DNA from 3 places in the Streptomyces sp. NPDC088725 genome. Region 2 is predicted to be linked to each of the others. Evidence: riboswitches for the same ligand, from Rfam matches in the RefSeq annotation. Region 2 holds a riboswitch; each other region holds the start of a gene.
What was found. A riboswitch is a leader RNA that binds a small molecule or an ion and turns the genes downstream of it on or off. The one in region 2 is predicted to bind thiamine pyrophosphate.
Positions count from the first base shown of each region.

Region 1: another riboswitch for thiamine pyrophosphate. It lies ahead of thiC (phosphomethylpyrimidine synthase ThiC); the one in region 2 lies ahead of thiO (glycine oxidase ThiO).
Region 3: another riboswitch for thiamine pyrophosphate. It lies ahead of ACIP6N_RS23010 (thiamine ABC transporter substrate binding subunit); the one in region 2 lies ahead of thiO (glycine oxidase ThiO).

Region 1 covers NZ_JBIVLO010000004.1:378,763-386,778, reverse strand. Annotated here, with positions in the region: gene ACIP6N_RS11945 (LacI family DNA-binding transcriptional regulator) at 1-921, shown strand, start outside; gene ACIP6N_RS11940 (metallophosphoesterase) at 1,167-2,270, shown strand; gene ACIP6N_RS11935 (hypothetical protein) at 2,423-2,602, shown strand; gene ACIP6N_RS11930 (hypothetical protein) at 2,760-3,356, shown strand; gene thiC (phosphomethylpyrimidine synthase ThiC) at 3,291-5,093, opposite strand; TPP riboswitch at 5,086-5,226, opposite strand; gene ACIP6N_RS11920 (YibE/F family protein) at 5,298-6,683, shown strand; gene ACIP6N_RS11915 (SsgA family sporulation/cell division regulator) at 6,840-7,274, opposite strand; partial or broken gene ACIP6N_RS11910 (helix-turn-helix domain-containing protein) at 7,541-7,759, opposite strand; gene ACIP6N_RS11905 (DUF5326 family protein) at 7,996-8,016, opposite strand, start outside.
Region 2 covers NZ_JBIVLO010000002.1:310,512-318,527, forward strand. Annotated here, with positions in the region: gene ACIP6N_RS05280 (SDR family oxidoreductase) at 36-752, shown strand; gene ACIP6N_RS05285 (hypothetical protein) at 789-1,808, opposite strand; gene metF (methylenetetrahydrofolate reductase [NAD(P)H]) at 1,860-2,774, opposite strand; gene thiE (thiamine phosphate synthase) at 3,053-3,718, opposite strand; gene ACIP6N_RS05300 (Rv2175c family DNA-binding protein) at 3,853-4,218, opposite strand; gene ACIP6N_RS05305 (NAD(P)/FAD-dependent oxidoreductase) at 4,322-5,503, opposite strand; TPP riboswitch at 5,664-5,777, shown strand; gene thiO (glycine oxidase ThiO) at 5,775-7,067, shown strand; gene thiS (sulfur carrier protein ThiS) at 7,064-7,303, shown strand; gene ACIP6N_RS05320 (thiazole synthase) at 7,309-8,016, shown strand, end outside.
Region 3 covers NZ_JBIVLO010000009.1:187,063-195,078, forward strand. Annotated here, with positions in the region: gene tsf (translation elongation factor Ts) at 1-810, shown strand, start outside; gene pyrH (UMP kinase) at 979-1,758, shown strand; gene frr (ribosome recycling factor) at 1,886-2,443, shown strand; gene ACIP6N_RS23000 (phosphatidate cytidylyltransferase) at 2,443-3,516, shown strand; gene rlmN (23S rRNA (adenine(2503)-C(2))-methyltransferase RlmN) at 3,675-4,781, shown strand; TPP riboswitch at 4,866-4,991, shown strand; gene ACIP6N_RS23010 (thiamine ABC transporter substrate binding subunit) at 5,080-6,180, shown strand; gene ACIP6N_RS23015 (ABC transporter permease) at 6,276-7,886, shown strand; gene ACIP6N_RS23020 (ABC transporter ATP-binding protein) at 7,892-8,016, shown strand, end outside.

The DNA of each region.
Region 1 (8,016 bases), on a different contig from region 2:
CTGGGTTACCGGCCGTCCGCCGCCGCCAGAACCCTCCGTACCGGCAAATCGGGCCTCATCGGCCTGACCGTGACGACGTACGGGGATGAACCTTTCACCTTCACCGAATTCGCCTACTTCGCCGAGATGGCCAGGGCGGCGACCTCCGCGGCGCTGGCCCGCGGCTACGCCCTCGTCATCCTTCCCGCCACCTCCCGCCATGACGTCTGGTCGAACGTCGCCCTCGACGGCACCGTCGTCATCGACCCCTCCGACCACGATCCGGTCGTCACCGAACTCGTCCGCCAGGGCCTGCCCGTCGTCTCCGACGGACGCCCCGCGGGCACCCTCCCCGTCACCGCCTGGGTCGACAACGACCACGAGGCGGCCGTCCTCGATCTGCTCGACCATCTCGCCGCCGCCGGCGCCCGCCGGATCGGTCTGCTCACCGGCACCACCACCGACACCTACACCCGCCTGTCCACCACCGCCTATCTGCACTGGTGCGAGCGCGTCGGCCAGGACCCGGTCTACGAGTCCTACCCCGCCCACGACCCGTGCGCCGGAGCCGTGGCGGCCGACCGGCTGCTCGCGCGCCCCGACAGGCCCGACGCCGTCTACGGCCTCTTCGACCCCAACGGGACCGATCTGCTCGCCGCCGCCCGGCGCTACGGCCTGCGCGTACCGGACGACCTGCTGCTGGTCTGCTGCAGCGAGTCCACCGTGTACGCGGCCACCGAACCGCCCATCACCACGCTCTCGCTCAAGCCGCGCCGCATCGGCACCGCCGTCATCCAGCTCCTCATCGACGCCATCGAGGGCATCGATACCGGCGCTCCGCTCGAACAGGTGATACCGACCGAACTCATCATCAGGACGTCGTCCCAACGGCGTCCGCACCGCACCACGGTCAGCCCTCCCCGGTCCCCCGCCGGAGACTGACGGCTCCGGACGGAGACCGGGGCGAAAGTCCAGACCTTTCACAATGGGGACGATCGGTAGGAAAACAGCCGGTGATCGGAGAGAGGGAGCGGATTCATCGCCCCTGGTGCGTCACACAGGACGGGCCGCATTCCTATGATGGGCGCACGACACTGCGGACCTCTCCCGACCTCCGGTGGGCTCACCCCCACCAGGCCGGGCCGGGCCGGGAGGTGTACGGCGGCGCGACGGTGGTGGAGGGGTCGATGACACAGGGGGCCGGCCAGGGACTCGCGGTGCGTACGGCGACGTTGCGCGACTTCCGCGTACCGCCGTACGCACTGGTGCCCGTGCAGTCAGACGAGTTCGCGCCGACCGGACCGGACGCCCCGCCGGGCGCCGCCGCGTCGGTGCATCCCGGCAACGCCGTACCGGAGGACGAGCTGCCGGAGGGCTACACACCCACCGTGCGCGATCTGCCGGTCATCAACAGGGGCGACACCGTCCAGGTACGGGTCGCGGCCGCTGACACGCCCTCACCGGACGGTCTCGGCCCGCTCTTCGTCGTCGGCGACGTGCACGGCTACCTCGACGAACTGCTCGCCGCCCTCGCGGAACAGGGCCTGATCGACACCGGGGGCAACTGGGCCGCGGGCACCGCGAGGCTCTGGTTCCTCGGCGATTTCACCGACCGCGGCCCCGACGGCGTCGGTGTCATCGACCTCGTCATGCGCCTGTCCGCCGAGGCGGCGGCAGCCGGCGGCTACTGCAAGGCCCTCATGGGCAATCACGAGTTGCTGCTCCTCGGTGCCAAGCGGTTCGCCGACACGCCCGTCAACTCCGGCGCGGGAACCGCCACCTTCCAGGCCGCGTGGCTGCTCAACGGCGGGCAGCGGCACGACATGGAACGCCTCCAGGACGTCCATCTCCAGTGGATGTCCCGGCTGGACGCGGTGGTCGAGGAGGACGGGCATCTGCTGATGCATTCCGACACGACGGCCTATCTCGATTACGGGTCCAGCATCGAGGACGTGAATGACACCGTTCACCAGATCCTCACCCGCAATGATGTCGATGAGTGCTGGGAACTGTTCCGCAAACTCACCAAACGTTTCGCCTTCCGCGACGAAGGCCCGCAGGCCGTTCAGGAACTGCTTTCCCAGTACGGCGGAACACGCATCGTCCACGGCCACAGCCCTATTCCCTATCTGCTCGGGGAAGTCGGCACCGAAGACTCTTCCGACGACGAGGAGCGAAGTCCTGTCGTGGAAGGGCCGCATGTATATGCGGACGGACTTGCCATCGCCATGGACGGCGGCGTGACCATGGAAGGAAAACTGCTGGTGGTCCAACTCCCCCTGCACAACTGAAATCGAGGTGGGCAGGGGATTTCCGGAAACCCTCTGTCGCGCGATGCCGGAACAGCTTTGCTTTCGGATCATCCGTGACAAGCTTTCCTCCGTCTCTGCCAACGGACCGTTCCACGGGGGCAATCCGGCCCTCCGGAGCATCGGGGGATGCGATGAACGGCGCTCCGCACCTGACCGGCGAGGACCGCGCCTGTTTCGAGCGGGTCCTCGACGAGGCACTGCGCCACTTCGAGCAGGCCTCGACGAGGCGCTGCGCCACGCACACGAACGTCCTGATCCTGACCGGCCCGGACAGCGGCTCAGCACAGCACACCTGCGCACCAGGGCCCTGACCGCCAGAGCATCGATCACGACGGCCGCCGCCGAGTACGAGCACTACGCGAAGCTGTGCGAGGAGCGCGGGGAACCGTCTCCCGCGCGTTCGGTACGTGCTTCCCCCAGGCCTCTCCTCTGGGCGACGGGGCCCGGAGAGGCGCCGGGCCGGCCGCGATGATCGCGGTCCTCGTCCCGGTACTCACGGGCGCAGCGGCAGTGATTTACCTGCTCGTCGGCCATCTCCTCAAGGCGCTCGGTTCACCACCCGCCTTCGCCGTCGGCCGGTTCTCCGGCGCCGTCACCGTGATCGACCTGCCTGCCGCCGCCGTCGGACCGCTCATCGCGGCCCTGCGCAATGCCTCCACGCACCTCCGGACCGAAGCGCCGGACGAGGAGCCGCCCGCCGAGCTGGCGGTGGCGCGGGAGGCATGGCGCGACGCACTGCTGGCGTGTGGCATCGAGCCGTTCCTGCGGACCGCCGCGCCTGGGCCTGACGTGCCCCCGCCGCCGGGCTGCCCCGCAACTCCCACGATCGGCTACAGCCGCCCGGACTTCTCCAGCCCGGCCGACGGCTCCGCCCCAGGCGCCGCCGGGGCCACCGCGGACCGGGCTTCTCCAGCCCCGGCCACGGCGGCCCCGAACACGGGCCCGAGCAAGCGGACGAGTCGGCGCGACGCACTTTCAGGCCGCCGCGGTTCAGGCGGCTCAGTCGTCCGATCGGTCCGCGAGCGGCAGGTACACGCGGTTCCCGCTCGCCGCGAACTCCTTTGACTTCTCCAGCATCCCGGCCGCGATCTCCTCGTCCGAGGCAGAGGCTGAGGGGACCAGATCAGGGGCAAACTGCTCGGTGATGCTCCTGCTGATCTTCATCGAGCAGAACTTGGGACCGCACATCGAGCAGAAATGCGCGGTCTTGGCCGGCTCCGCCGGAAGCGTCTCGTCGTGGAACTGACGCGCCGTGTCCGGGTCCAGGGCCAGGTTGAACTGGTCCTCCCAGCGGAATTCGAACCGCGCGTCCGAAAGCGCGTCGTCCCATTCCCGCGCCCCCGGATGGCCCTTGGCCAGGTCCGCCGCATGCGCCGCGATCTTGTAGGTGATGACGCCGGTCTTCACGTCGTCGCGGTCCGGCAGGCCCAGGTGCTCCTTGGGCGTGACGTAGCAGAGCATCGCCGTGCCCCACCACGCGATCATGGCCGCGCCGATGCCCGAGGTGATGTGGTCGTACGCGGGAGCCACATCGGTCGTCAGCGGGCCCAGCGTGTAGAACGGCGCCTCCTCGCAGATCTCCTGCTGAAGGTCGATGTTCTCCTTGATCTTGTGCATCGGGACATGTCCCGGACCCTCGATCATCGTCTGTACGTGGTGCCGCTTGGCGACCGCGTTGAGTTCGCCCAGGGTGCGCAGCTCGGCGAACTGCGCCTCGTCGTTCGCGTCGGCGATGGAGCCGGGCCGCAGACCGTCACCGAGGGAGTACGTCACGTCGTACGCGGCGAGGATGTCGCACAGCTCCTCGAAGTTCTCGTACAGGAACGACTCCCGGTGATGCGCGAGGCACCAGGCCGCCATGATCGAGCCGCCGCGCGAGACGATGCCGGTCTTGCGGCGGGCCGTCAGCGGTACGTACCGCAGCAGCACTCCCGCGTGGACGGTCATGTAGTCGACGCCCTGCTCGGCCTGTTCGATCACCGTGTCCTTGTAGATCTCCCAGGTCAGCTCCTCGGCCTTGCCATCGACCTTCTCCAGCGCCTGATAGAGCGGGACGGTGCCGATGGGGACGGGGGAGTTCCGCAGTACCCACTCGCGGGTGGTGTGGATATTGCGGCCGGTGGAGAGGTCCATGACCGTGTCCGCGCCCCACCGGGTGGCCCAGGTCATCTTGTCCACCTCCTCCTCGATGGACGAGGTGACCGCGGAGTTGCCGATGTTGGCGTTGACCTTCACCAGGAACCGCTTGCCGATGATCATCGGCTCGATCTCCGGGTGGTTGACGTTGGCCGGCAGTACGGCGCGACCCGCTGCGATTTCGTCGCGGACGATCTCGGGGGCGACGTTCTCCCGGATCGCGACGAACTCCATCTCCGGCGTGATGTCCCCGCGCCGCGCGTACGCGAGCTGCGTGACGGCCCGGCCGTCACGGCCCCGGCGCGGCTGGCGTGGCCTGCCGGGGAAGACGGCGTCGAGGTTGCGCAGTCCGCCGCGCGGTGCGGTGTGCTTGAGGCCGTCGTCCTCGGGGCGGACGGGCCGGCCCGCGTACTCCTCGGTGTCGCCGCGCCCGGTGATCCAGTTCTCCCGCAGCGGTGCGAGACCACGGCGTACGTCGGTCTCGACAGCGGGGTCGGTGTACGGCCCTGACGTGTCGTACAGCGTCACGTCCTCGCCGTTGGTGAGGTGCACTTGACGGACCGGCACAAGAAGGTCCGGGCGTGAGCCCTCGACGTATCCCTTGTGCCAGCCGATGGACTTTTCTGCCTGGTTCGAGGCAGGCGTGCGTGCGTCCTGAACGGTCATGAGACCTACTCCCTACGCCGGCATTACCCGGTAACAGGTTCAGCGGTCGGCGCAGCGTGGGGTCCGGAGTCTCCCGGGACCACTCGGTCAGCGCCCTCTCAGCCCGGTGCTCCGAGCTCCCGCGTGTGCAAAGGCGTCACCACGCTAACGCCCGGCCGGGCGCGCTGAACAGAGGGCCCCTCCCGTTCTTGCGATGATCTGGCGGTGACCTCACCCCAGCAGACCCACGAACCGGGCGCCCACACGCACAGCCACGGGCCCGCCGCGCCGGTTTCCCGACACCTCCGCAAGGTGATCGCAGCGGTCCTGATTCCGTTCACGGCCGCCGTGGTCGTCGGACTCGCCATCCTCTGGCCGGGCGGCGCTCCCGCCCACGAACGCACCGGTGTCGGCTTCGACCGGCAGACCGAGCAGGGCCGCGTGGTGCAGATCGTCCAGGTGGACTGCAAGGACATGAATGCCGCTCAGGTCCCGTCGACGGGCGACACCTCGACCCCGCAGGGACGCGAGGCGCAGCGGGCACAGACCGGGGAGTGCGAGAAGGCCACGATCGAGGTCACGAGCGGCAAGGACAAGGGACGGAAGTTCGTCGAGGTGGTCCAGCCGGACGCACCGCGGCAGTTTCACGTGAAACAAGGCGTTGTGGTGGCATACGCACCGGACGCGCCGCACGATCTCCAGTACTCCGTGACGGATATGGACCGTAAGGTCCCGATGACCCTGCTGGCCGGGATCTTCGCGCTGGTCGTGGTCGCGGTGGGACGGCTCCGCGGTGTGATGGCACTGATCGCGCTCGCCGTCTCGTTCGCCGTGCTGACGCTGTTCATTCTTCCGGCGATACTCCAGGGCTCGAATCCGCTGATCGTGGCGGTGGTCGGATCGAGCGCGATCATGCTGATCGCGCTCTACATGTGCCACGGGCTGACGGCCCGTACGTCGGTCGCGGTCCTCGGCACGCTGATCTCACTGCTGCTGATCGGGCTGCTCGGATCGGTCTTCATCGGCTGGGCGAGCCTGACCGGCAACACCGACGACAGCACCGGCCTGATCCACGGGCTCTACCCCCACATCGACATGAGCGGTCTGCTGCTGGCTGGCGTCATCATCGGTTCGCTCGGTGTGCTCGACGATGTGACGGTGACCCAGACCTCGGCGGTCTGGGAGCTGCATCAGGCCGACCCGACGATGGGCCCGCGCGGGTTGTACCGGGCAGGCATCCGGATCGGCAGAGACCACATCGCCTCGGTGGTCAACACGCTGGTCCTCGCGTACGCGGGCGCGGCGCTGCCGCTCCTGCTGCTCTTCTCGGTCGCGGAGTCGAGCGTCGTCACCGTGGCCAACAGCGAGCTGGTGGCGGAGGAGATCGTACGGACCCTGGTGGGCTCGATCGGCCTGGTCGCCGCAGTGCCCGTGACGACGGCACTGGCGGCGCTGGTCGTGTCCGCGGACCGGGCGGGCGCGGCGAAGCCGTGGACGAGCGCGCCAGGCCCGTCCACGGGCACACCGGAGCTGCCCGCGGGGTACTCCGTACCGGAGCAGAGCGCGCCGCAGCGCGGGCGGGGCGGCGGGGGCCGGCGCCGCAAGAAATAGCTCACGCAGCGGCCCGGCCCGCCCGCGCCGCGGCCCGCCGGGCCCGGCCCGCCTCACCCGGCCCCTTACGGCGGGCCCGCCTGCCCGGCTCCTTACGGCGGGCCCGATGCGGCCGGCCCGCCCGCCCGGCCCCTGCGGCGCCGGTCCGCGGTTCGGTCAGCCGGCGTTCTCCTCGGCGAGGATCCGGCCGAGCGCGTCCTCCAGGCTCCCCTCGAAGTCACCGAGCGTGCGTTCCTGGCCGAGCGGGACCAGTCGGTCCGTGCGGTCCAGGAAAGCGACCAGCGGCGGAGCGCTCACCCTGAAAAGCGCGTGGTCCTCGCCGACCTGCAGCCGGATATGAACATCCGACAGATTCTCCGGCTCGGTCGGCGCGATGTGCACATCACCGTCCCCACTGGGGGTGTTGATGCCGTCGAGCAGCAGCTCACGGCCGAAGGTCCAGGTGACCGGGGCATCGCCGGGCAGATGGAAGGTCATCCGCACCGCGTACGGATCCCCCGTCTCGTAGTGGAGCTCCACCGGAATCCGGAACGAGAGTTCCTCGGAGACGAGGAAACTCATCAGGACCTCGGCTTGGACGGACTCGCGCATCGTGCACCACTCCGGAGTAGATAAGGCTGGGAATCATCCCCTGAAAACTCTTGACGCAATCGTCCTGTAAGCGCTAGCAGATCACAAGGAGTAATTTTTCAGATACTGATAGAGAGGGTTGACTAGGTCAGAAGCGGGATTGGTCTCTCTGCGTAACCATCCGCTCCTCCAGGCAGCCTTCTCCCCTGATGGAGCGGCAGGGAAGCGGTGCCGAAGCGGCACAGAAATGGCCAGGTCCACTGCGGGGGATCCGGCCGTCACTGACCGATCGGATCAACGATCTTGCTGCGACGATTCTGCAGAGCCTCGGCCCGCGCCAGCCTCTGCACGGCGTCACCGAGCACGAAGACGCCGTTCTCCCGGCGCAGATAGCCCTCGTGTGTCAGTGTGCGCAGCAGGTGATACGCGGTGGGCAGCGGAAGCCCGGCCTCACGGGCGAGCTGCTTCGCGGGAGCCCCGTCCGGGTGTGCCCCCGCGGACTCCATGAGTCGCAGGGCTCGTTGCACCGATCCGATGAGGGTAGGGACGGCGGTTCTTGTCACTGTGGCCAAAGGTCACCCCCAGGCGGGCTTACGGGCGAGAGCCCGCCCGCGGGGCCACTTTAGGGGCAGGCCGACCGCCTGGATGGTTTCCCCTTCGCCTTTCCCTCGCGCGGGCTAACGGCCGGGCCGCCGCCGGTCCTGCCGGTCGCCGCGGGAGGACGAGCCACGCGCGCGCCCCGTCAGTCCCCTCGCGAGGACGA
Region 2 (8,016 bases):
GTGAACTCGCCACGCAAAGAACGGAGATGACGCCGATGTCATCGACTGACACGGGCCGGCACGCGCCGACCGCTCTCATCATCGGGGCCTCGCGCGGACTCGGCCACGCGATGGCGGCCGAATTCCTGGACAGGGGCTGGGACGTCATCGGCACGGTCCGCGACACCACGGCCCGCACGCCCCTGCACGATCTCGCGGACCGGGCCGGCGGTCGCGTCGCCATCGAGCATCTCGACATCAACGAGCCCGACCACCTGCCGCCGCTGCGCAAGCGTCTCGCGGAGCGCCGGCTCGACCTGCTCCTGGTCAGCGCGGGCACCACGAACAATCAGGAGACACCGATCGGCTCGGTTCCGACAGCCGATTTCGTCGAGGTGATGGTCACCAACGCGCTCAGCCCCATGCGCGTCATCGAAGCGCTCGAAGACCTCGTGTCCCCCACCGGACTGATCGGGGCGATGTCGTCCGGGCAGGGCAGTATCACGAACAACACGACCGGCGGCCGTGAGGTCTACCGGGGAAGCAAAGCGGCCCTGAACATGTTCATGCGCGGCTTCGCGGCCCGGCAGGCCGGGACGCGGCGCGCCTTCGTCCTCCTGGCGCCGGGCTGGATCCGCACCGCGCTCGGGGGGCCGGACGCGCCGTTCACCCTCGATGAGAGCGTCCCGCTGTTGGTGGATGTCCTGCTGTCCAGGCAGGGCATGCCCGGTCTGGCCTATCTGGACCGCTCGGGTCAGACCGTGCCCTGGTAGGACCCCGCCGACCGGTTGTGCGGGCTCTACGGGCCGTCAGTAGTGCTGCTGCTCGTTGTAGTTGGGGTCGTAGCCGTACTGCTGCGACTGATCCTGCGGCGGGGCGGCCTGGTCGGTGTCGCGCTGCTGCGGGACCCACACCCCGCCGGGCGGTGTCTCCGCGCCGTACTGCTGGTTCGCGTAGGGATCGGCGTACTGCTGCCGGCCGCCGTAGTCGTCGTACGAGCCGTACTGCTGGCCGCCGTTCGAGGAGCCGATGTACGGGTCGGAGTAGGCGGCGTACTGCTGCTGCTCCGTGCCGTAGTCGTACTGCGTCGCGTAGGCGTCCTGCCCCTGCGCCGGGTACCCGGTCTGCGCCGCGTAGGTGTCCTGCCCCGCGTAACCGTCCTGTCCCGTGTGGGCGTCCTGCGCCGTGTAGGTGTCCTGCGCGTCCTGCTCCGGATAGGCGCCGCCCTGCCCCGGGTACGCGTCGTGGTTCGCGTAGGTCTCCTGCGAGCCGTACGCGCCCTGGCCGGCGGGCTGTTCGTAGCCGGGGTAGGAGTCGTAACCGCCGTACTCGCCCTGCTGATGGGGCTGGTGGGGCTGGTCCGCCTGGCTCGTCCCGTACGCCGTGTCGTTGTAGACGCCGTACTGCCCGGTGTCCTCGGGCATGGGCTGCGGCTCGTAGACCGAGGCGTTCCCCATCGGCGGGGCCGGAGGCTCCGACAGCTCCGACGGCTCGTACTCCAGATCGGAGACTTCGAGGCTGGGCTCACGGTCCGCGGCCGGCGCCGGGCTCTTGCGGCGGCGGCTGGCACCGGGGCTGCCGCCGAGCGACCAGCCGGTGGAGAAACCGCGGCGGAAGGAGAGGGTGACAAAGGTCTGGCCGACCGCGAACGCGATCGCCCCCAGCACGATGACGAAGACGTTGGGCATGAGGACGCCGAGGACGACCCCGAGGAACCCGGTGAAGGCGAGTGCCCGCCAGCGCAGCCGCGCCTTGTACTGAAGCAGTACCTCACCCAGCAGCCACAGCGCCACGATGCCGAATGCGATGTAGAGGACCGTCCAGCCCATGCCCGCCCCCCTCTTGCGGCCGCCGCCCTGGGACAGGGCGGGTGCGGCCGGTCACGACTGCTCGTGCAGTCCGAGATTCTCGTAGATTTCGAGCGTCGCAGTGGAGTTGTTGAGTGTAATGAAGTGCAACCCGGGGACTCCCTCGGAAAGGAGCCGTGCGCAGAACTCCGTCGCGAACTCGATGCCAATGGAGCGTACAGCCGCGGGATCCTCCTTGACGGAGAGGATCCGCTCTTTCAACTCGGCCGGGAAGACAGCTGTACTCAGCTGTGGCAGCCGTTCCAGTTGTCTGACACTGGTGACCGGCATGATCTCGGGAATGATCGGAGTTACGCAACCGGCGGCCTCGACCCGGTCGCGCAGCCGCAGATAACTCTCGGGTTCGAAGAACATCTGTGTGATCGCGTAATCGGCGCCCGCACGGCATTTGTCCACGAAGTGCCGGACGTCGTCGTCCCACCGCGCGGAACGCGGATGCATCTCGGGGAAGGCGGCCACTCCGACGCAGAAGTCCCCCGACTCCTTGATCAGCCTGACCAGTTCGGCCGCGTAGCGCACCCCTTGCGGATGCTCGACCCACTCGCCCATGGGGTCGCCGGGCGGGTCACCGCGTACGGCGAGGATGTTGCGGATGCCGGCGTTCGCGTACTGCCCGATCATATTGCGCAGTTCGGCCACGGACTGGTCGACGGCCGTGAGGTGCGCGACCGGCGTGAGGGTCGTGTCGGCGGCGATCCGCTCGGTGGCCTTGACGGTGCCCTCGCGGGTGGAGCCGCCCGCGCCGTACGTCACGGAGACGAAACCCGGGGCCACCGCTTCAATACGGCGCAATGCGTTCCAGAGGTTGCGCTCACCCTTCTCGGTCTTCGGTGCCCAGAACTCGAAGGAATATGTGGGCCCGGCCGCGAGCAGATCACGCACGGTGTCTGCGTGATCCGCCCAGGTCGAAGCTGTACCGAAAGCCATACGTGCAGGTTAACGAGGGCGAGGCGGTGTCCCAACCCGATCGGGCGCTTTCGCCGGGATTGCCGCGAGGCTGTTCACATCGCGGACACGGATTGGTCGCATTGTCCGACCATATCCGCACTGCGGATTTCCGGACCGCGCTTCTCCGGACCGCGCTTCTGCGGGCGCGCGGTATCCGGGCGGCCCACCTCCGGGCACAAGGTATCCGAGCGCGCGCGTCCGAGCCCGCGCCTCCGGGCGCACGGCCTCAGGGCACACCGCGCTCCCGGACGCGACGGCTACCCGCGCTCCCTGACCCGCTTCGCCAGCGCGGCCGTCGCCGCCGCCGGATCCGGCGCTTCCGTGATCGCCCGTACGACGACGATCCTGCGCGCACCGGCGTCCAGTACCTCTTCGAGATTGCCGGCGGCTATCCCGCCGATCGCGAACCACGGCCGGTCCGTGGCCAGCGAGGCGGCGTAACGGACGAGGCCGAGCCCCGGCGCGTACCGCCCCGGCTTCGTCGGGGTGGGCCAGCACGGGCCCGTGCAGAAGTAGTCCACGCCGGGCTCGGCGACCGCCGCGTCCACCTCTGCCTCCGCGTGGGTGGAGCGGCCGATCAGCGGCGTGCCGCCGAGGATGGCGCGGGCCGCCGGGACCGGGAGGTCGCCCTGCCCCAGATGCAGTACGTCAGAGCCGATGGCATGGGCCACATCGGCGCGGTCGTTCACGGCGAGGAGCTTGCCGTGGCGGCGGCAGGCGTCGGCGAAGACCTGGAGGTGGTCCAGCTCCTCCGCTGCCTCCATGCCCTTGTCGCGCAGCTGCACGACGTCCACACCGGATGCCAGCACGGCGTCCAGGAACTCCGGGAGGTCTCCTCGCGCCCTGCGCGCGTCCGTGCACAGGTAGAGACGGGCGTCGGACAGCGCCGCGCGAGCTGTCGGCGCTGTGCGAGCTGTGGACATGCGGGATTCCCCCCAGAGCGGATGCGGGACGGGTGTCCCGTCGGTGCGCGGTACGGGCGACGGCGCTCACGCGCGCTCATTCACGCGCGCGGTCGGGCGCGCCGCCGCCCCCGGTACCGCGAGTGGTACGGCCGTCAGAAGGCGAGCGCCTGGGCCCGGCGCTTCACCTCCGTGCCACGATTCTCACTGAGCGCCTGCGCGGGCGTGCCCGGCAGGGTCGGGTCGGCGGTGAAGAGCCATTCCAGCATCTCTTCGTCAGTCCAGCCGACATCCCGCAGGAGCGTCAGGGTCCCGGTGAGGCCCTTGACGATCTTGTTGCCGTCAATGAAGGCGGCGGGCACCTGGAGCGCGCGGTTCTCACCGCGGCGCACGGCGATCAGCTGGCCTTCCTTCACCAGCTGCCGCACACGCGTCACCTGGACATCGAAGATTTCGGCGATGTCGGGCAGGTGCAGCCACTCGGGGACGAGGGCATCGATCTTTGCGTCAATCTCGGTCACAGGAACAAGCCTGCCATCCCGGACTGACAGACGGTACCCGGAACCGGGCGGCGTGCCCCTCATGGACCTCGCCGTTCCCCTCGCGGAAGGGCCGGAGAACGCTTCAGGACGGCTGGAGAACGGACTTCCGCAGCGGTACGGAGGCGTCGGCGGCCAGCTCCGGATCCAGTCGCGCCCCGGCCTCGATCAGCTTGCGTCCCTGGGCCAGATCGCGGGGCCTGCCCACGGCCAGCAGCGCGACCAGAGCGCCTTCCCGCAGCCACACCACCGACCAGGCGGCGCCCTCCGGGTCGCCGCGCCACACCAGCCGGTCGGCCCCCGCGTGGTGCCCCGCGTACTGCACGAAGCGGCCGAACTGCTCGGACCAGAAGTACGGGACCGGGTCGTAGACCGCCTCGCCCTCACCCGCGATCAGGGCGGCGACCGTACGGGGTCCCTGCAGGGCGTTGTCCCAGTGGTGCACGAGCAGCCGTTCGCCGTAGCGCGCGGAAGGGAAGGACGCGCAGTCGCCGACGGCGTACACGTCGGGCAGCGAGGCGCGCAGCTTCTCGTCCGCGGCGATCGCGCCGTCGGGGCCGAGGCCGATCCCGGAGCCGGCCAGCCAGCCGGTGGCGGGGCGGGCCCCGATGCCGACGACCACCGCTTCAGCCGCCAGTTCGCGCCCGTCCGCGAGGAGCACCGAGCCGGGCCGCACGCCCGCCACGCGCGTGCCGGTCAGCAGTTCGGCGCCGCTCTGCGCGTACCAGTGCGCCATCGGAGCGGTGACCTCGGCGGGCAGCGCGCCCGCGAGCGGCCGGTCCGCGGCCTCGACCACGGTCACGGCGCAGCCGGCCTCGCGGGCGGCCGTCGCGAACTCCGCGCCGATCCAGCCCGCGCCGACGATCACGATGTCCTGCCGCCGCGCGAGCACCGGGCGCAGCCGCTCGGCGTCGTCCAGCGTGCGCAGCGGGTGGACGCCGTCCGCCGCGGCGGTTTCCGAGCCGGGCATCGTGATGGGTTCGGCGCCGCAGGCGATGACGAGGATGTCGTACGGGACGGGCGGGCCTGCCGCGGTGTCCAGCTCACGTTCCCCGGGGCGCAGCGCGGTGACTTCGACGCCGAGCCTCAGCTCGACGGAGAGCGCGTCGAAGTCGATGTCGAAGGTGGAGTGCTCCGCCGTGCCGAGCAGCAGCGCCTTGGAGAGCGGCGGCCGGTCGTAGGGCGGGTGCGGTTCCGCGCCGATCAGGGTGATCGGGCCCCGGTGCCCGCGCTCGCGCAGGGCCACCGCGGTCTGCACCCCCGCCATGCCCGCGCCGACGATGACGACGCGCCACTGTTCCGTCTCTGTCCGCTGCTCGCTCACCCGCTCACCTTAAACAGCTGACGCCCTGTCAGGGAACGGTGGTTCCCCGCCCCCGCGCCGTCGCCTTACCGGGCGGCGGGAGCGGACGCTAGTCTGGCGCGGGAAACTACCTCGCGGGAGCCCGGACGCACCGGGCTGAGAGGGAGGCCGACGCAGCCTCCGACCGTACGAACCTGATCCGGGTCATGCCGGCGAAGGGAGGGGCTGGACGCCCATGCAGTCATCTCGTCCAACCAGTCAGTCATCCGGTCATCGTTCCGGTCAGCCATCCGCTCATCCGCCCGGTCAGCCGTCCGAGCGGCCCTCGGGCTCCGACGTCCTGATCATCGGTGGCGGGATCGTCGGCCTGGTCACGGCGTGGCGTGCGGCGCAGCGCGGGCTGCGTACCGCCGTCGCCGATCCGCTTCCCGGCGGCGGCGCCGCGCAGGTCGCGGCCGGCATGCTCGCCGCCGTCACCGAACTCCACTACGGCGAGCAGACGCTGCTCGGGCTCAACCTGGCCTCCGTACAGCGCTATCCGGACTTCGTCACGGAGCTGGAGGAGGCGAGCGGCCGGGGGACCGGCTATCGCGCGTGCGGCACGCTCGCCGTGGCGCTGGACGCGGACGACCGCGCCCAGCTGCGTGAACTGCACGTCCTCCAGCAGGGTTCCGGTCTGACGTCCGACTGGCTCACGGGGCGCGAGTGCCGCCGTCTGGAGCCGATGCTCGCGCCGGGCGTGCGCGGGGGCCTGCGGGTCGAGGGCGACCATCAGATCGATCCGCGCAGGCTGTCCGCCGCCCTGCTGACCGCGTGCGAACGGGCCGGGGTGGTCTTCCACCGCGCCTGGGCCGACCGGCTGTCGGTGGTACGCGGCCGGGCGGCCGGTGCCGTGCTGGCCGGCGGGCGGCAGGTCCACGCGGACCAGGTGGTGCTGGCGGGCGGCAGTCGCAGCGGCGGGCTCGCGGGCGTGCCCGCCGAAGTCCTGCCGCCGGTACGGCCGGTCAAGGGGCAGATCCTGCGGCTGACGATGCCTCCCGGGCGCCCGCCGTTCCTGTCCAGGACCGTGCGGGCCGTGGTGCGGGGCAGCCAGATCTACCTCGTACCGCGCGAGAACGGCGAGCTGGTCGTCGGCGCCACCACGGAGGAACTGGGCTGGGACACCACGGTCACGGCGGGCGGGGTGTACGGACTGCTGCGGGACGCGCACGAGTTGGTCCCCGGCATCACCGAACTGCCGCTCACCGAGACCCGGGCGGGACTGCGTCCGGGATCGCCCGACAACGCGCCCCTGCTCGGTCCCACGGCGCTGCCGGGACTGCATCTGGCCACCGGCCACCACCGCAACGGCGTGCTCCTCGCCCCCGTCACGGGCGAGGTGATGGCCACGGTGCTGACCACCGGCGAACTTCCCGAGGTGGCCCGCTCCTTCACCCCTCTGCGCTTTCCCACAGCCACAGGCCACCTCCCCACAGGCCCCGCCACCGCAGGCCCCGCCGCCTCCGTACGTCAGGAGCAGCCCGTATGAACCCCGTCGGTCCCACGGACGGCGCCGCCGTCACCGTCACCGTCTCCGTGAACGGAGAGCCGCACGCGCTCGCCCCGGCGACCACGCTCGACGTCCTGGTCGCCGCCCTGACCCCCGCGCCCTCGGGTGTCGCCGCCGCCGTCAACGAGACGGTGGTCCCGCGCACCCGGTGGCAGGGCACCGTCCTCGGGGACGGCGACCGGGTCGAAGTCCTCACCGCCGTCCAGGGAGGCTGAGCACCATGGCCGACGACACGCTCGTCATCGCCGGCACCGGGTTCACCTCCCGGCTGATCATGGGGACGGGCGGAGCGCCCAGCCCCGACGTCCTGGAACGGTCCCTGGCCGCCTCAGGCACCGAACTCACCACCGTCGCCATGCGGCGCCTCGACCCCGCGGTGCGGGGCTCCGTCCTGTCCGTGCTCACGTCCCTCGGCATCCGCGTCCTGCCCAACACGGCGGGCTGCTTCACCGCCGGCGAGGCGGTCCTCACCGCGCGGCTCGCCCGCGAAGCTCTGGGCACGGACTGGGTCAAGCTGGAGGTCGTCGCCGACGAACGCACGCTGCTGCCCGACCCGATCGAGCTGCTGGACGCGGCGGAGACGCTGGTGGACGACGGGTTCACGGTCCTGCCGTACACGAACGACGATCCGGTGCTCGCCAGGAAACTGGAGGACGTGGGCTGCGCGGCGATCATGCCGCTCGGCTCACCGATCGGCTCCGGCCTCGGCATCCGCAACCCGCACAACTTCCAGCTGATCGTGGAACAGGCGCGCGTGCCGGTCGTCCTGGACGCGGGCGCGGGCACCGCGTCGGACGCCGCGCTCGCCATGGAACTGGGGTGCGCGGCCGTGATGCTGGCCTCCGCCGTCACCCGTGCGCGGGAGCCGGTACTGATGGCCGAGGCGATGCGGCACGCGGTGGAGGCCGGCCGCCTCGCCCACCGCGCG
Region 3 (8,016 bases), on a different contig from region 2:
CTCCGTGAGCTGACCGGCGCCGGCATGATGGACTGCAAGAAGGCCCTGGTCGAGGCCGACGGCGACGTCGACAAGGCCGTCGAGGTCCTGCGCGTCAAGGGCCAGAAGGGCGTCGCCAAGCGCGAGAGCCGCAACGCCGAGAACGGCGCCGTGGTCTCCCTGATCGCCGACGACAACGCCTCCGGCGTGCTGCTCGAGCTGAAGTGCGAGACGGACTTCGTCGCCAAGGGTGACAAGTTCCAGGCCGTCGCCAACACGCTCGCCGCGCACGTCGCCGCCACCACCCCGGCCGACCTGGCGACCCTGCTCGCCTCGGAGATCGAGGCCGGCAAGACCGTCCAGGCGTACGTCGACGAGGCCAACGCCAACCTCGGCGAGAAGATCGTCCTCGACCGCTTCGCGCAGTTCCCCGCGGACGGTGGCTTCGTGGCCACCTACATGCACCGCACCATGCCCGACCTTCCGCCGCAGGTCGGCGTCATCGTCGAGCTGGACAAGGAGAACGCCGAGGTCGCCAAGGACATCGCGCAGCACATCGCCGCGTTCGCCCCGCGCTACCTCACGCGTGACGAGGTGCCGGCCGACGTCGTCGAGAACGAGCGCCGTGTCGCCGAGGCCACCTCGCGCGAGGAGGGCAAGCCCGAGGCCGCCCTCCCGAAGATCGTCGAGGGTCGCGTGAACGGCTTCTTCAAGGAGGTCACCCTCCTCGACCAGCCGTTCGCCAAGGACAACAAGAAGAGCGTCAAGAAGATTCTGGACGAGGCCGGTGTCACGCTGAAGCGCTTCTCGCGCATCCGCGTCGGCGCCTGACCGTCAGCGCAGTTGTACGCGAACGACGCCGGACCCCGCTAGGGTCGGGTGCAGTCGTCGGCCGTGCACGTGCCGGACGACCGCAGATCTGACGAGGAGGCCATTGCCGCGAGGGACACCACTACCCAACGGCAATGGCCTTCTTCGTATGTGCATGAGGAGATCTCGATGAACAAGGGCGCGGACGCCAACCAGTCTGCCGACTACAGGATCGACCCCGGCAAAGGGACCGGACGCTTCATGCTGAAGCTCTCCGGTGAGGCGTTCGCCGGCGGGGGAGGACTCGGAGTCGACCCCGACGTCGTACACGCCATCGCCCGCGAGATCGCCGCCGTCGTACGCGACGGCGCACAGATCGCGGTCGTACTCGGCGGTGGGAACTTCTTCCGCGGCGCCGAGCTTCAGCAGCGCGGTATGGACCGGGCACGCTCTGACTACATGGGCATGCTCGGCACGGTGATGAACTGCCTGGCGCTCCAGGACTTCCTGGAGAAGGAAGGCATCGACTCCCGCGTCCAGACCGCCATCACCATGGGACAGGTCGCGGAGCCCTACATCCCGCTGCGCGCCGTGCGCCACCTCCAGAAGGGGCGCGTCGTCATCTTCGGCGCCGGTATGGGCATGCCGTACTTCTCCACGGACACGACGGCGGCCCAGCGTGCTCTGGAGATCGACGCCGAGGCGCTGCTGATGGGCAAGAACGGCGTGGACGGGGTGTACGACTCCGACCCCAAGACGCATCCCCAGGCGGTCAAGTTCGACGCGCTGGAGTACAGCGAGGTCATCGGCCGTGACCTGCGGGTCGCGGACATGACCGCGATCACGCTGTGCCAGGACAACAAACTGCCGATCCTCGTCTTCGAATTGCTGGCCGAGGGCAATATCGCGCGTGCGGTCAAGGGTGAGAAGATCGGCACTCTCGTGAGCGACCAGGGCACCAGGGACTGATCCTGGGCTGCCCCGCACGGGGATGGACAAAGCCCTGCCGGTCGGACACCGTGCAGGAGAAGACGCGACGCAGGTTCCGCAAGGACCGGTAGCAGGCCGGACCGCTCAAGACACGCAGGAGCAAGTGGTGATCGAAGAGACCCTCCTCGAGGCCGAGGAGAAGATGGAGAAGGCCGTCCTGGTCGCCAAAGACGACTTCGCCGCGATCCGCACAGGGCGGGCGCACCCGGCGATGTTCAACAAGATCGTGGCGGACTACTACGGTGCCCTCACCCCGATCAACCAGCTCGCCTCGTTCTCCGTGCCCGAGCCGCGGATGGCCGTGGTGACCCCGTTCGACAAGAGCGCGCTGCGCAATATCGAACAGGCGATCAGGGACTCCGACCTCGGGGTCAACCCGGGCAACGACGGCAACATCATCCGGGTGGTGTTCCCCGAGCTGACGCAGGACCGCCGCAAGGAGTTCATCAAGGTCGCCAAGACCAAGGCCGAGGACTCGAAGATCTCGATCCGTGCCGTGCGCCGCAAGGCCAAGGAAACGATCGACAAGCTCGTGAAGGACGGCGAGGTCGGCGAGGACGAGGGCCGCCGCGCGGAGAAGGAACTCGACGACACCACCGCGAAGTATGTCGCCCAGGTGGACGACCTGCTCAAGCACAAGGAAGCCGAGCTGCTCGAAGTCTGATGAACGACTCTTCCTGGGGTGCCCCGCCGACAGCCGGTTCCTGGGGACCGCCCGACCCGGGGGCTCCCTCGGCGGGTCCCGCATACGATGAGCCGGACGCACAGCAGACTCGTCCCATGCCCATCGTGCCCGAAGGACCCGTGAACGGCGGGGACCAGGACGCCGCCCGGAGAGCTGTCCGGCCGCCGGGCGCCCCCCTGTTCCGCGACGAGAGGCCGCAGGAGTCCATGTCAGCCCCTCCGCCGCCCCCGCCTGAGAAGAAGCGGGCGGGCCGTGACCTGCGCGCGGCCATAGGGGTCGGCCTCGGGCTCGGTGTGGTCGTCGTGGCCGCGCTCTTCATCGTGAAGGCCGTGTTCGTCGGCGTCGTCGTGGTCGCCTCCGTGGTCGGTCTGTGGGAGCTGACGTCCCGGCTGGACGAGAAGAAGGGCATCAAGGCCCCGCTCGTCCCGCTGGCGCTGGGCGGCGCCGCGATGATCGTCGCCGGATACGTACGCGGCGCGGAGGGTGCCTGGGTCGCGATGGCCCTCACCGCGCTCGCCGTACTGATCTGGCGGATGACGGAGCCCCCCGAGGGCTATCTGAAGGACGTCACGGCCGGCGTGTTCGCCGCGTTCTACGTGCCGTTCCTCGCCACGTTCGTGGCACTGCTGCTCACGGCGGACGACGGCCCCCGGCGCGTCCTGATGTTCCTGGTGCTGACGGTCGTCAGCGACACCGGCGCGTACGCCGTCGGCTGGCGCTTCGGCCGGCACAAGCTCGCGCCGCGCATCAGTCCCGGCAAGACCCGGGAGGGTCTTTTCGGGGCGATCGCCTTCTCGATGGCGGCCGGTGCGCTCTGCATGGAGTTCCTCATCGACGGCGGGATCTGGTGGCAGGGGCTGCTGATCGGCCTCGGAGTCGCCGTCAGCGCCACCCTCGGTGACCTCGGCGAGTCCATGATCAAGCGGGATCTCGGCATCAAGGACATGGGCACGCTGCTGCCGGGACACGGCGGCATCATGGACCGGCTCGACTCCCTGCTGCCGACCGCTCCGGTGGTCTGGCTGCTGCTGGTGCTGTTCGTCGGTTCCTGAGCTGTCCGGTCCCTGGGTGGTTCGGTTGGTGGTTTCGTCCGTTCCTGAGTTCATCGGTTGTCACCAGGACCGCGCCTGACCAGGCACGTTGGAGCAGAGGGTCCGTTGTCCACAGGGCAGCGGACCCTTTCTCGTGCGTCTGCGACACTGGTACGACCATGCCTGTACCCGGAGAACTCACTTTTGCCGCGCCCCGCGGAGCCAAGAAGCCCCCGCGGCATCTCGCCGACCTCACCCCCGCCGAGCGCCGCGAGGCCGTCGCCGCGGTCGGGGAGAAGGCGTTCCGCGCCAAGCAGCTGTCCCAGCACTACTTCGCGCGCTATGCCCACGACCCCGAGCAGTGGACGGACATCCCGGCCGCCTCGCGCCAGAAGCTCGCCGACGAACTGCTGCCCGACCTGATGTCGGTCGTGCGCCACATCTCGACCGACGACGACACCACCCGCAAGACGCTGTGGCGGCTGCATGACGGCACGCTGGTCGAGTCCGTGCTCATGCGCTACCCGGACCGGGTCACCATGTGCATCTCGTCGCAGGCGGGTTGCGGGATGAACTGCCCGTTCTGCGCGACGGGACAGGCCGGCCTCGACCGCAACCTCTCCACCGCCGAGATCGTGCACCAGATCGTGGACGGCATGCGCGCGCTGCGCGACGGCGAGGTCCCCGGCGGGCCCGCCCGGCTCTCCAACATCGTCTTCATGGGCATGGGCGAGCCGCTCGCCAACTACAAGCGGGTGGTCGGAGCGGTCCGCAGGCTGACCGACCCCGAGCCCGACGGGCTGGGTCTCTCCCAGCGCGGGATCACGGTCTCGACCGTCGGTCTGGTCCCCGCGATGCACCGGTTCGCCGACGAGGGCTTCAAATGCCGTCTCGCCGTCTCGCTGCACGCGCCGGACGACGAGCTGCGCGACACCCTCGTGCCGGTCAACACCCGGTGGAAGGTCCGCGAAGTGCTGGACGCCGCGTGGGAGTACGCGGAGAAGTCCGGCCGCCGGGTCTCCATCGAGTACGCACTGATCCGGGACATCAACGACCAGGCGTGGCGCGGCGATCTGCTGGGCCGGCTGCTGAAGAACAAGCGGGTGCACGTCAACCTGATCCCGCTCAACCCGACTCCGGGATCGAAGTGGACGGCGTCGCGCCCCGAGGACGAGAAGGCGTTCGTCGACGCGATCGCGTCCCACGGCGTGCCCGTGACCGTACGGGACACCCGCGGCCAGGAGATCGACGGCGCGTGCGGACAGCTGGCGGCGGCCGAGCAGTAGAGCGTTTCGCCAGGGCATCTCTTACGGGAGCGCCGACGGGCCGGTGGCTCGCGGCCCCCTGTAGCCTTGGTTCGAACGAAAAACATATTCCGACAGGGGAGCGCCACAGCGCTGAGAGTGCGGCACATGTCCGTGAGAACGGGCAGCGGCCGCAGACCCTCTGAACCTTGCCCAGGTCATTCTGGGTAGGAAGTTCGGACATCACTCAAGCTGTTGCGCCCTGCCCGGATTCCGCTCGCCCGCGAGCGGAATCCGGGCAGGGCCGCGTCTTCTCCTGGTCATCCCAGGAGGAATTTCAGTGGGCACCACCAGAAAGATCACGCTGGCCGCCGTCGCCGCCGCGCTCGGCGTCTCGACCCTCGCCGCCTGCGGCTCGGGCGGCTCCGGCGGCTCGTCGGCGTCCGGTGACGGCGCGAAGTCCAAGGACGTCACGCTCGTCAGCCACGATTCCTTCGCCGCCTCTCCGGCCGTGCTGAAGGAATTCACCAAGGAGACCGGTTACACGGTCCATGTGATCAAGAGCGGTGACGCCGGCGAGGCGGTCAACAAGGCCGTTCTCACCAAGGGCTCGCCGCAGGGCGACGTCTTCTTCGGCGTCGACAACACCCTGCTCTCGCGCGCCCTCGACAACGGCCTGTTCACGCCGTACAAGGCCAAGGGCCTCGACCAGGTCGAGCCGGCCGCTCAGCTCGACAAGGACAAGAACCGCGTCACCCCGATCGACACCGGCGACCTCTGCGTCAACTATGACAAGAAGTACTTCGCCGACAGGAAGCTCGCGCCGCCGGCGTCCTTCGACGATCTGATCAAGCCCCAGTACAAGAACCTCCTCGTCACCGAGAACGTCGCGACCTCCTCACCTGGCCTCGGCTTCCTGCTCGGCACGGTCGCGCGGTACGGCGACGACGGCTGGCAGGACTACTGGAAGAAGCTCACGGCCAACGGCGTGCGCGTGGTGGACAGCTGGGAGCAGGCCTACAACGAGGACTTCTCCGGATCCGCCGGCGGCAAGAAGGCCAAGGCCGACCGGCCGCTCGTCGTCTCGTACGCCTCCAGCCCGCCGGCGGAGGTCGTGTACGCCGAACCGCGGCCGGCGCAGGCACCGACCGGTGTCGCCACGGGCACCTGCTTCCGGCAGATCGAGTTCGCCGGGCTGCTGGACGGCGCGAAGAACGAGGCGGGCGGCAAGGCGCTGATCGACTTCATGATCAGCAAGGAGTTCCAGGCGGACATGCCGCTCAACATGTTCGTGGACCCGGTGGTCAGGGGAGTGAAGCTGCCGGACGTCTTCACCGAGTTCGGCGCGAGCGTCGACAAGCCGTGGACCGTGACTCCGGACAGGATCGCGGCCGGGCGTGAACAGTGGATCCAGTCGTGGACCTCACTCGTCGTGAAGTAACCGGACCGCCCACCGGTCCCCAGCCGTCCCCGGACGCCCGGACAGCCGCCCGTTCCCGGGCGGCCGTTCGCGCGAACGCCGTGCGGCTGGGGCTGATGGCCGGCCCGCTCGTGTTCTTCGCGGTCTTCTTCGCCTATCCGGTGGCCGCGATCGTCGGCCGCGGGCTGAAGACCGGCGGCGCCTGGCAGTTCGGCCGGATCGGGGACGTGCTCGGCCGCCCCGACATCCAGCACGTCCTGTGGTTCACCACCTGGCAGGCCTTCGCCTCCACCGCCCTCACCCTGCTGATCGCGCTGCCCGGAGCGTATGTCTTCGCGCGCTTCGAGTTCCCCGGCAAGCAGCTGCTGCGCGCCGTGGTCACCGTGCCGTTCGTCCTGCCGACCGTCGTCGCCGGTACGGCCTTCCTCGCGCTGCTCGGCCGGGGCGGGCTGCTGGACGAGCTGTGGGGCGTACGGCTCGACACCACGGTCTGGGCGATCCTGCTCGCGCATGTCTTCTTCAACTACGCGGTGGTCGTACGGACCGTGGGCGGCCTGTGGTCCCAGCTCGATCCGCGGCAGGAAGAGGCCGCGCGGGTACTGGGCGCCGGACGGTTCACCGCCTGGCGCCGGGTGACGCTGCCCGCCCTCGGCCCGGCCGTCGCGGCCGCCGCCCTGATGGTCTTCCTTTTCACCTTCACCTCCTTCGGCGTCGTACAGATCCTGGGCGGTCCCGCGTACTCCACCCTGGAGGTGGAGATCTACCGGCAGACCGCACAGCTGCTCGCCCTGCCGGAAGCGGCCGTGCTGACACTCGTCCAGTTCGCCGCCGTCGGCGCGATCCTCGCCCTGCACGCGTGGACCGTACGGCGCCGGGAAACCGCTCTGAGGCTGGTCGACCCCGCGACCACCGCGGGCAGGCCGCGCGGCGCCGGCCAGTGGACGCTGTTCGGCGGCGTCCTCGTGAGCGTGACGCTGCTGATCCTGCTGCCGCTCGGCGTGCTGGTCGAGCGGTCCTTCGAAGGGCCCGGCGGGTACGGCCTCGCGTTCTACCGGGCGCTCGTCTCCGTCGACACGAGCGGTACCTTCCCCGTACCGCCGATCGACGCGGTGTGGAACTCACTGCGCTACGCCGTGGTCGCGACGGCCATCGCCCTGCTGGTGGGCGGGCTCGCGGCGGCGGCGCTCACCCGCAGGGCCGGCCGGTTCGTACGGGGCTTCGACGCGCTGCTGATGCTGCCGCTCGGCGTCTCCGCGGTGACCGTCGGCTTCGGCTTCCTGATCACGCTCGACAAGCCCCCGCTGGACCTGCGTACGTCATGGATCCTGGTGCCGCTCGCGCAGGCGCTGGTCGGCGTGCCGTTCGTGGTGCGGACCATGCTGCCGGTGCTGCGCGCGGTGGACGGACGGCTGCGCGAGGCGGCCTCGGTGCTCGGCGCTTCGCCGCTGCGCGCCTGGCGCGAGGTTGATCTGCCTTTCGTGCGGCGGGCGTTGCTCGTCGCGGCGGGGTTCGCTTTCGCCGTGTCGCTGGGCGAATTCGGCGCGACGGTCTTCATCGCGCGCGCCGACAGTCCGACGCTTCCGGTCGCCGTGGCCCGGCTGCTCGGACGGCCCGGCGAGATGAACTACGGCCAGGCGATGGCGCTGAGCACGGTCCTGATGATCGTGTGCGCCGCGTCGCTCCTGGTCCTCGAACGTATCCGCACCGACCGCACCGGAGAGTTCTGATGGCCTTGCTGACCCTGGCGGACGTCACCGTACGGTTCGGAGAGCGCAAGGACGCGCGTACCGCGCTCCACGCGGTGGACCTGGAGGTCGCCGAGCACGAGATCGTCTGCGTGCTGGGACCGAGCGGCAG